DNA from 3 places in the Pediococcus ethanolidurans genome. Region 1 is predicted to be linked to each of the others. Evidence: predicted binding sites of a transcription regulator. Region 1 holds the regulator's gene; each other region holds the start of a gene.

Region 1 (3,290 bases):
TGGTTAGCCAAAATACACCCATTACAACCAACCAATACAGTACCAGTTGATAAAATTGCAATTCTAAGACAAAAGATTTTTGATGAACTTGATTTGGCGATTCGCGCCAAAGGGACGACAGTTTTTTCGTATTTAGATGCTAGCGGACATGCAGGGAGCTTCCAAAATCAACTGCACGTTTATCAACGAACTGGCCAACCGTGCGAACGGTGTGGGACACCCATTGAAAGAATTAAAGTTTCTCAACGTGGAACTCATTTTTGCCCGTTTTGTCAAAAATTAGTTGAGGTTGATGACTAATGGTGCAAGTATTAGGTCTGACCGGCAGTATTGCAACAGGAAAGTCTACAGTTAGTCAGTATTTAAGAAAATTGGGTTTTCCAGTTGTTGATGCTGATTTAATTTCCCGTGAAGTTGTGAAGCCAGGAATGATCGCCACACAAAAATTGCGACAAACTTTTGGTGATCAAGTATTTGATAATAATGATGAGCTTAATCGAAAAAAACTTGGTCAATTAGTGTTTTCTGATTCCGAAAATATGAAAAAACTAAATGAAATAATGCAACCAGCAATTAAAACCGAAATTATTCGGCAAATTGAGAAACTGAAAAAAAGTTCAAAAAAATTGATTGTTTTGGATGCACCCTTACTTTTAGAACAGAACTATCAATTCTTGGTTGATCAGGTTATGGTAGTAGTAAGTTCACCAACAGTTCAGTTACAACGGTTACGACAACGAGATGGGTTGTCAATGAAAGAAGCACAAGCACGAATTTCGAGTCAATGGTCGCAAAAGAAGAAACGATTGATGGCTGATGTTGTTATTGACAACAGTACGTCTATTGAAGAAACCCACCGGCAAGTGTTAAAATGGCTTGACAATAGTAAGTTACGTTAATAAGTGGAGGTAAGTAGCCCATGAGATGTCCACACTGTCACCATAATGGTTCACGTGTTGTCGATAGCCGTCCAACAGATGATGGTCGTGTTATTCGACGAAGAAGAGAATGTGAAGCATGTGGATTTAGATTTACAACGTTTGAACGTATTGAAGCATCACCATTATTGGTGATTAAGAAAAATGGTACCCGAGAAGAATTTAATCGCGAGAAGATTCTTCGTGGGCTTATTCGAGCTGCTGAGAAACGACCAGTTGGCGCGGATGAAATGTCTAAGATTGTTGATGAAGTTGAAAATAAAGTTCGCGGATTAGGTGAAAATGAAGTTTCAAGTCAAATTATTGGTGAGTACGTCATGAATTTGCTCGCAAAAGTAGATGAAATTGCGTATATTCGATTTGCTAGTGTTTATCGCCAATTTAAAGATATGAATGTCTTTATGAAAGAACTAAAAGATATGATGGCAAAAGAAAAAGATACAAAGAAGACAACCACAGGCAAAGATAAAAACGATGGTGGCGAAGCGTAATGAACAAAGGGTGGGCAAATTTAAGTCCCAAGGATGGTTTTTTAGTTACCCAACAAGCATATCTGAGTAATTTTGATCAACAAGTACTGACTTATTTGTATCAACCAATCATAGGAGCAAAGGCTTTTAGTTTGTTTCTGACACTTTGGACAGAAATGAATCCAGTGGGGATCCGTTCAGAAAGAAAATCTCATTTAGAATTATTTGATATTCTAAATTGTGATTTACCAGAATTTTATGCAAGCCGTCAAAAACTTGAAGGAATTGGTTTGCTAAAGTCGTTTGAGGGAGAAGATTCACTTGGACACTTTTTTGTTTATCAACTTGATAAACCGGTGTTTCCAGATAGTTTTTTCAAAGATGCTTTGTTAAGCAGTCTATTGCTTGAAGCAGTTGGCGAGCGACGTTTTTCGGAATTGGCAGATCATTTTAAATTGATTCAAACTAATAACAAAGATCTTAAAAACGTTTCAACTGATTTTTTAACGGCTTTTCATATTTCTGAACAAACGCTTAAAGAACCCAATTCTTTAATTCGTGAAACTCAGGCAGAATTTAAAAAAGCTAGTCAAACCAATCAGGCAACAGAGATAAGTTTAAAGAATACAAATTTTGATTTCAAACTGTTAAAAGAGTTGGTAAGCAAGGGGTTTACCCAGTGGAGTTCCGTAGATGAGGCGCAAAAATTAATTTTAAGTGAGCATCTTTTATATGGAATTGATGAGGTTGAAATGGCTCGTCAAATTGGACAGGCCACTGATTTGATTTCCAATAAATTGAACACAAAAAAACTGCAATTGCAGATTTCAAAGGACTTTACAGCACATAGTACGGAAACACAGAAGTATGTTGCCGGAGCCGAGCAACCAGAAATTGTCAGTAAAGAGGATAAGTCTGAGCTTTCTAAGGAAGATCAAGAACTAATTAAAGCTGCTAAAGCGTATGCACCGGCAACTTATTTGGAAAATCTAAAACTTTCAATTCATGGCGGTTATGTGACGTACAGTGAAAGACAATTGTTAAAGGATTTAATCGATCGTAATTTGTTTCCGGTTAGTGTAATTAATATTTTGATTTCTTATATTGTGGTTGATCGTGAAATTACAACATTACCTAACAAACTTGTTGATACAATGGCAAATAATTGGAGCCGGGCTCATGTCACAACTCCAGAGGCGGCTGTGTTACAGATTAAAAACTTTGCAAAATCTAAAGCAACAACGCGAAAGCAGGCAAATGCACGCAGAATAGTGACTAAAGAGACCTTACCTGACTGGGCAAAAAATGATAAATCTACGCAGACAACGACCATTAACAAGAATGATCAAGAACGGTTAAATCAACGGTTAAATGCACTTCGAAAACAACACAAGGAGGACAAGTAGACATGGAAAATGTGCGCGAAGTATTAAAAGAACTTATGAGCAAACGTAAGTTAGATACTAAGTTTCAGGATCTAATGTCTGCTGTGTATGAGGATCCCGATGTTTTAGCATTTTGTCAGAAACACAAAACAGAATTATCACCTGATAGTGTGGCTCGTTCAGCATCTAAGCTATATGAATATGTTCAGGAAAGAAATAAATATAATCGTCATGAACCAACTTTGATGCCAGGATACCAGCCGATTTTGATTGTAAATAATCATTTAATTGAGGTTTCATATCGTCCTAGTAAACAACTGTTGGCAGATGAAAAACAGCGCGCATTTAATTCACGCATAAAGTCTGTCAATATGCCTAAAATGATTCGACGGGCACGATTTGAAGATTTTTATCCAGATGCCAATCGTCAATCTGCTCTAAACGCGGCGTTGGATTTTGTTCAAGCCTATGAAGCAAACCCACAGCAGTTTCATAAG
Region 2 (3,290 bases), 780 kb from region 1:
GATTTTGGAGATTTTTGATTCCTCTAACAGATGAAGGTAAAGCATTTAATTTTGCCAAATCAGCCTTAGCCGTTTCATAATAACCATTTGACACCGCGTCATAAGCATTTTGATACCATCGGTTGGCTTCTTTTAATTGAGCCGCTTTGGTACTCAAATCTTTGGCCTGTGAAGTCAACGCATCACCATTAGTTTGTTCCGAAGTCATCTTTGCCAAACTTTCATTAGCAGAGCTGGTATCCCCATCATTCAAAGCATCTTTTGCATCCAGATAGTTTTGAACATTCGCAAGTAGTTTGCTTACCTTATCGTTACTACTATCTAATTCTTGTGCTTTTTTTAAGGTTGTTAACGCACTCGTTGTTTGTCCATTTTCAATTTGTTTTTGTGCTTTTTTTAAAAGAGTTGCGGCCCTTTTCTGGTTAGATTGTTCCGAACTAGAAGTGCTGGAAGAACCACTTGTTGCACCGCTTTGACTACTATTACGACATGCTGCAAGAGAAAACAGCATTGCAATAGCAATCACACCAGTTAAACTCCTTTTAATATTTAATTGTAAGGTCATGATTTTCTCCTCCTTGGAGACATTATACCATGTTACCCACAGATTTAATTAATAAATGAATAACCCATAGATTAAGTAAACCACGGTAATACCTCCCAAAATAATTGCGTTAATCCATTTAAACATCATGAACAATGCCAGATACTCTCGAAAGGCAGCAAACGGTAGATAATTCATTGAAGTCGAAGCACTCACCCCAGACATTGTAGTATTTAATTTTTTTGCAATGACACCAGCACGAAATACATGAAAACTATTGGTTACAAAAATGGCTCGATGAAAGATTTTAATTTTAGTCATGATAATTTCTGAAAAGCGTAAGTTTTCATAAGTCGAAGTTGATGTGCTTTCCTGAATAATTTGTGTACTGGTAATTCCCTTTTTCTCCAAATAATTCCTCATGGCCTGACTTTCCGGCATAATTTCATCGGCGCCTTGACCACCTGATACAATAAACTGCGGATGGGCACCACGTTTTAGTTGTTGTTGATAAATCGCGATTCCCTTATCAAGTCGTCGTTGTAAAATCTTTGAAACAGTCCCATCAGCGAGTAAACCGGCCCCTAAAATCACAATAAAATCAACCGAATACAGAATTGGTAATTCATCGAGTAAAGAAGCCACGCCATAAGAAAGAAAGCCAACCATAAAATAACCAATCCATATAAAAAGGAGCCCAAGGATCAGCCAAATAAATTGACTATGAAAAAGAAGTGAATTGAGTAATGTTAATAATAACATGCCCCAAATTATAAAACCCACCATCTCAAGGAGAACATAACCAGGATTTGACCCTGCATGTCGAATCAGTCGGTGACTATAAAGTACACAAGCCAGTGCAAAGAGGGCTAAAGCAACGGGAATGATTCCAGTAAGTGCTAAGCTCACAACCAGCAGTAGTGCTTGCATCCAAGGAGCTTGCGTAATTTCAAGCCATTGCCAAACAGCCACCACAAAACAAATGAGACCGGCAATTAAAAAATACCCATTTAAAAACCGTCGGCGATCAGTTAACCATAAGGTGATAAAAACAGCTAAACAAATACTTCCCCAATAACCGAAGTCCATCTTTAATCACTTCCCTCTATAGTAATATTTTAAAGCGCTTGCACTATTTTTTCAAAATTTAATGACATATATTTTATAGTACTTTCTCTCATACATCAAAAAAAAATCAAAATCAAGACTTTCATTTATTTTATTTCGAGATACAATATATAGTGTTATCTGATTTTGAGATCAGAACATATTGTGTACGGCCGTACATATAGAAATTAAGTTAGGGAGAGGATCAAATGTCTAATTACTTACATTTTTTGGCACATCAATTAAAGGGATGGCCACAACAAAACTACTATTTATTCTTTTTCAGTTTGGGTTGTCAGATCATGACCTTAGTCAATTCACCGATTACAGCTTTAACAATCACAACTTTTATTGGAACCACTTTAGGCGTTTTATGTATTTTAGCAATTAATGCAGCAAAATCGGTTAATGGTTGGTTAGGTCTCTTATCTGCCCTTTGTTTTATTATTACCGGATTTGCGGCTAAAAACTACTTAAGTATGGCTGAACAACTTGCTTACGTTGTTACACTTGATTTACCAGTTCTAATGAGTGCCAACTGGAATGTCAACATGGTTTCCAAGATCCGTAAATTTACTGGTAAAACTTGGTTTGTTGCACTGGCTTCAACAGTAATTGTTTACTTTATTTCTGGTTACTTAATTGGTACATTCACAAATGATCCTCGCCCTTGGGTTGATGCTATTAGTTTTTCAATTAGTTTAACTGCCGGTGTTATTTGTTTCTTACGTTTCAACAACCAATATTTCTGGTGGGTTGCTTCCGGAATTGCTCAAATGGTTCTTTGGTTCATTTCATTCCGTCAGGGTTCCGCAACCTTAGCTATGTTCGTAAATAGCTCAATTTATCTAATTAATGATGTTTTAGCATTCACCACTTCTCCATGGTATAACAAAAAAGAACGTGCTCGTCTTATTAAAGAAGAAAATGGTTATTCCGAAAAAGAAGAAACCGTTGGCGACGTTACACACGCTTAAAATTATACAACAAAACGACGTACTCCAATTTGCGAGTACGCCGTTTTTGTCTGCCTACACTAAGGAAACGGAGTGAAATCACTAGTCAATGATGTTTACATTCTTTTTCTCATTCCAAAAATTGCTGATACGATCAGTACAACCACGATTGCCCCAATGATTGAAGGAATTAAAGCCATTCCAGCCAATTGAGGTCCCCATGTGCCTAATAGTGATTGTCCTATCCACGCACCAACTAATCCGCCGACAATATTACCAATCCACCCAGCTGGCAAATCTCTACTTGTAATCGCACCAGCAAGTGCTCCGATAATTCCACCAATAATTAAAGCCCATAACCATCCAAGCATCGTGCATCACTCCTTTTGTAATTAATGACTATTTTGCTATCACAAAATCTCATCTGCAAAAGGATGTCCATTCGACCTACATCGAACACCAATTAGTCGAAATGGCTCCTTTTTGTAATTAATGACAACTCTACTGTCGAAAAGTCTTATGCAAACTAGTGATTACTCAGCTTCCGTCATAAACAGTTCTTCAAAAATACAAGATCTGTTTACACAGTAAGAATAGCAAAAATTAAAGGTTTTAAGCAACGTTAATGCTTATCGTTGTAATTAACGTGTTCTTATTGTCAAGCTTGCTAAATTATGATTTCA
Region 3 (3,290 bases), 200 kb from region 1:
TTTCGGTATAACCTGCTTTATCATTTTGATCCAAGAAGAAGTTATAAACGGCACGTTCTAGTTTGGCACCCAAACCTACATAATAAACAAAGCGACTTCCTGAAACCTTAGCAGCCCGTTCAAAATCTAAAATACCTAAGCTTTCGCCAATTTCCCAATGAGGCTTTGGTTTAAAGGTAAATTCACGAGGTTTTCCTACTTTACGTAGTTCAACACTTCCCTCTTCAGTTAAACTAATCGGAACATCTTGATTAGGAATATTGGGCAGATGAGCAGCCATGTCTTGCACCTGGTCGGTGAGTACTTGAAGTTGTTGATCAAGTTCTTTGATTTCACCACTGACCTTACGCATTTCTGTAATTTGATCAGTCGCATCTTCTTTTTGACGTTTAAGCAAAGAAATTTGGTCTGAAACTTCATTACGTGTCTTTTTTAAATTTTCACTTTCTACAATTAAATCACGTCGTTTTTGATCCACATCTAATAACTTATCGATTTCTTTTGGATCGATTCCCCGTGTACCTAATCGTTCTTTCACAAAATCTGGATTGTTACGAATATTTTTTAAATCTAACATGGTTTATATCCTCCTTATTTTTGTAAACATAATAAAAAGACCTTTCTCATCCCATCAATTGGGACGAAAAAGGTCTTTTTTTCGCGGTACCACCCAAGTTTGCTGTCGCTAGCACCCTCACTTAAGTTTAACGACCGCAGCCGTGTGAAATTACTCACCCGTTTTTATTCACCGGAGTTTCGATTGATAGCTCTCACTAACTCTATCTCGCTTTAAATCTACTTTATGTGAATTTACGTTTACTTATTAACCTAATCATAACCGAAACTAATTCAATAGACAACTAAATTTCGGCAATTTTTTCATCAATTATTTGAATTACTTTCTGACGCGCGTTAGGATCCTCCACAAAATCAAACTGATCACCATCAATTTGAATTTTAGGACTTTCATTATAATTGTCATACCACTCCGTATAACGATTATTCAAATCACGATAATACTCGTACAAACTTGGATCATTATCAATTTGTTCGTACGACCGTCCTCGTTTTTTGATCCGTGTTAGCATCGTGTCAAATGAAATATTAATATCAATTAACAGATCTGGATTCTTTTGATAATGAGTTTCCGGAAGTTCTTCCATCATATTCGTTAAAAGTGAATCATAAATCTGAACTTCAGTACTAGTTGCCCGACCCAAATCTGCATTCAGATGAAAAAGCAGCGAGTCTTCATAAATCGAACGATCCATCACACTATTTTTAGTCTGAAAAGCTTCCTTGATACCATCTAAACGTTGATTTAAAAAATAGATCTGAAGCAGAAATGCGTAACGTTTAGGATCTTTATAAAAAAGTGGCAAGATCTTGTTATCATCCACTGATTCATAAAAAGCTTTTGTACCTAAATGTTGTGACAAAATTTCTGTTAACGTTGTTTTTCCTGCGCCGATTGGTCCTGACAATGCAATCATTCAAAGTTCCCCTTTATTCCTGTTTTGATACTATATATTGTAGCATGATTTCAAGCAAAGACAACATGTAGTTTATGTTTTTCAAACGAAAAAACATTTGAATTTATACAGCGCCTTACATTATACACTTATTTTTGTGCTTTTCGACCCTTTAAAATAAAATCAGGTTGCGTTAAATCGACTTCATCCAGCGGAATCATATGGGTGTGATACTTCAACTTATAATACGTATATAACACAATAAATATGGGAACACTCATATAACTAATTCCAATTGCTTCCCAGTTAAATGTCGCAAACGAGTGAATGTCCTGACCTGCAATCACCAGCAAACAAAGAACAAAGGCAAATATAGGACCAAACGGAAACCACTTAGCATGATATTTTAGTTCATCCAATTGATGGCCCTGTTTAACAAACGCTCTTCGGAAACGAAAATGAGAAATTGCAATGCCTAACCACGCAATAAATCCGGTTAGACCACTAGCTGCTACCAACCACATATAGATTTCTGGTCCTGCAATACTAGAAATAAATGTTAAAGCGCCCACAATTGTGGTGCCAATAAGTGCCATCAACGGAATTCCACGTTTTGTCGTCAAACTAAACGTTTTAGGTGCATATCCTTCTAAGGCCATTGAGTACAGCATACGGGTTGATGCGTACATACCAGAATTAGCAGATGAAATAACCGAAGTTAAAATAACGGCATTCATCACACTTGCAGCTCCTGCCAAACCAGCCCGTCGAAATACAAGTGTGAAGGGACTAATTTTGACATCACTTGCCGATGAACCTAACAAATCCGGACTTGTGTACGGGATAATGCAGGCAATAACAAAAATTGAAAGAATGTAGAATAATAAAATTCGCCAAAAAACCTGGTTAATTGCTTTAGGGACACTTTTTTCTGGTGTTGCCGATTCACCGGCCGTAATTCCGATTAGTTCCGTTCCCTGAAATGAGAATCCGGCAACAACGAAAACACTTAAGATCATTGGAATACCACCGACAAATGGTGCTTTTTTATAAGTGAAATTATTTAAGTAAGTTGCGTGACCACCCATAATTCCAAAAATAACGGCCACACCGATAACCAAAAAGATGATTACGGTAATAACCTTAATTAAGGCCATCCAGTATTCCGTTTCACCAAAAGCTTTGACCGTCAGTGCATTAACTACAAAAATTAGAATCAAGGCCACACTGCTCCAAACCCATCCGGGTACACTGGGTAACCAGAACTTCATCACAATAGAGACAGTACTAATATCAACTGCCAACGTAATTGCCCAATTAAACCAGTAATTCCATCCCATCGCAAATCCCAGTGCAGGATCCACATATTTTGTTGAGTAGGTTGCAAACGATCCTGAAACCGGCATATAAGTTGCCATTTCTCCCAAGCTCGTCATCAAAAAGTAAACCATAATACCCATCGCAACGTAGGCGATCAATGCCCCAGCTGGTCCTGCCTCTGAAATTGCGGACCCACTAGCTACAAATAATCCGGTTCCGATACTACCACCAAGTGCGATCATGGAAATATGCCGTGTTTTCAATGATCGATCAATCGAATGATTCTCTTTTTCTGCCATAAAAATAGTTCCTCCTTAAATTTCGAATTAAAAAGGCAATCTTATTTTTAACCAATAAAAAAAGCCCCTTTGTATAACAAAATCGCCATACAAAAAGACTTACTAAATTTCTCAGTCAAATCGTAGATAGCGCCCCGTGATGATTTCAACTCATCACGACAGTCTCTGATTTATTGAATCAGAACCCAACTTAAAACTG

The links. Region 1 encodes NrdR, which represses ribonucleotide reductase genes. Its sites were predicted from a motif close to ACACNATATATNGTGT; they were not measured.
Region 2: pnuC (nicotinamide riboside transporter PnuC) is a predicted target of NrdR. The motif match lies at 1,774-1,789, and genes of this name have one in related genera.
Region 3: AB3219_RS10515 (deoxynucleoside kinase) is a predicted target of NrdR. The motif match lies at 1,521-1,536, and genes of this name have one in related genera.

The regions. Positions count from the first base shown of each region.
Region 1 is NZ_OZ061250.1:1,904,275-1,907,564, reverse strand. It holds gene mutM (bifunctional DNA-formamidopyrimidine glycosylase/DNA-(apurinic or apyrimidinic site) lyase) at 1-300, shown strand, start outside; gene coaE (dephospho-CoA kinase) at 300-899, shown strand; gene nrdR (transcriptional regulator NrdR) at 920-1,429, shown strand; gene AB3219_RS09415 (replication initiation and membrane attachment family protein) at 1,429-2,814, shown strand; gene dnaI (primosomal protein DnaI) at 2,817-3,290, shown strand, end outside.
Region 2 is NZ_OZ061250.1:1,120,871-1,124,160, reverse strand. It holds gene AB3219_RS05510 (hypothetical protein) at 1-565, opposite strand, end outside; gene AB3219_RS05505 (YdcF family protein) at 614-1,633, opposite strand; gene pnuC (nicotinamide riboside transporter PnuC) at 1,861-2,628, shown strand; gene AB3219_RS05495 (GlsB/YeaQ/YmgE family stress response membrane protein) at 2,724-2,978, opposite strand; partial or broken gene AB3219_RS05490 (aldo/keto reductase) at 3,280-3,290, opposite strand, start outside.
Region 3 is NZ_OZ061250.1:2,104,844-2,108,133, forward strand. It holds gene serS (serine--tRNA ligase) at 1-577, opposite strand, end outside; gene AB3219_RS10515 (deoxynucleoside kinase) at 861-1,493, opposite strand; gene AB3219_RS10520 (amino acid permease) at 1,622-3,091, opposite strand; lysine riboswitch at 3,211-3,290, opposite strand, start outside.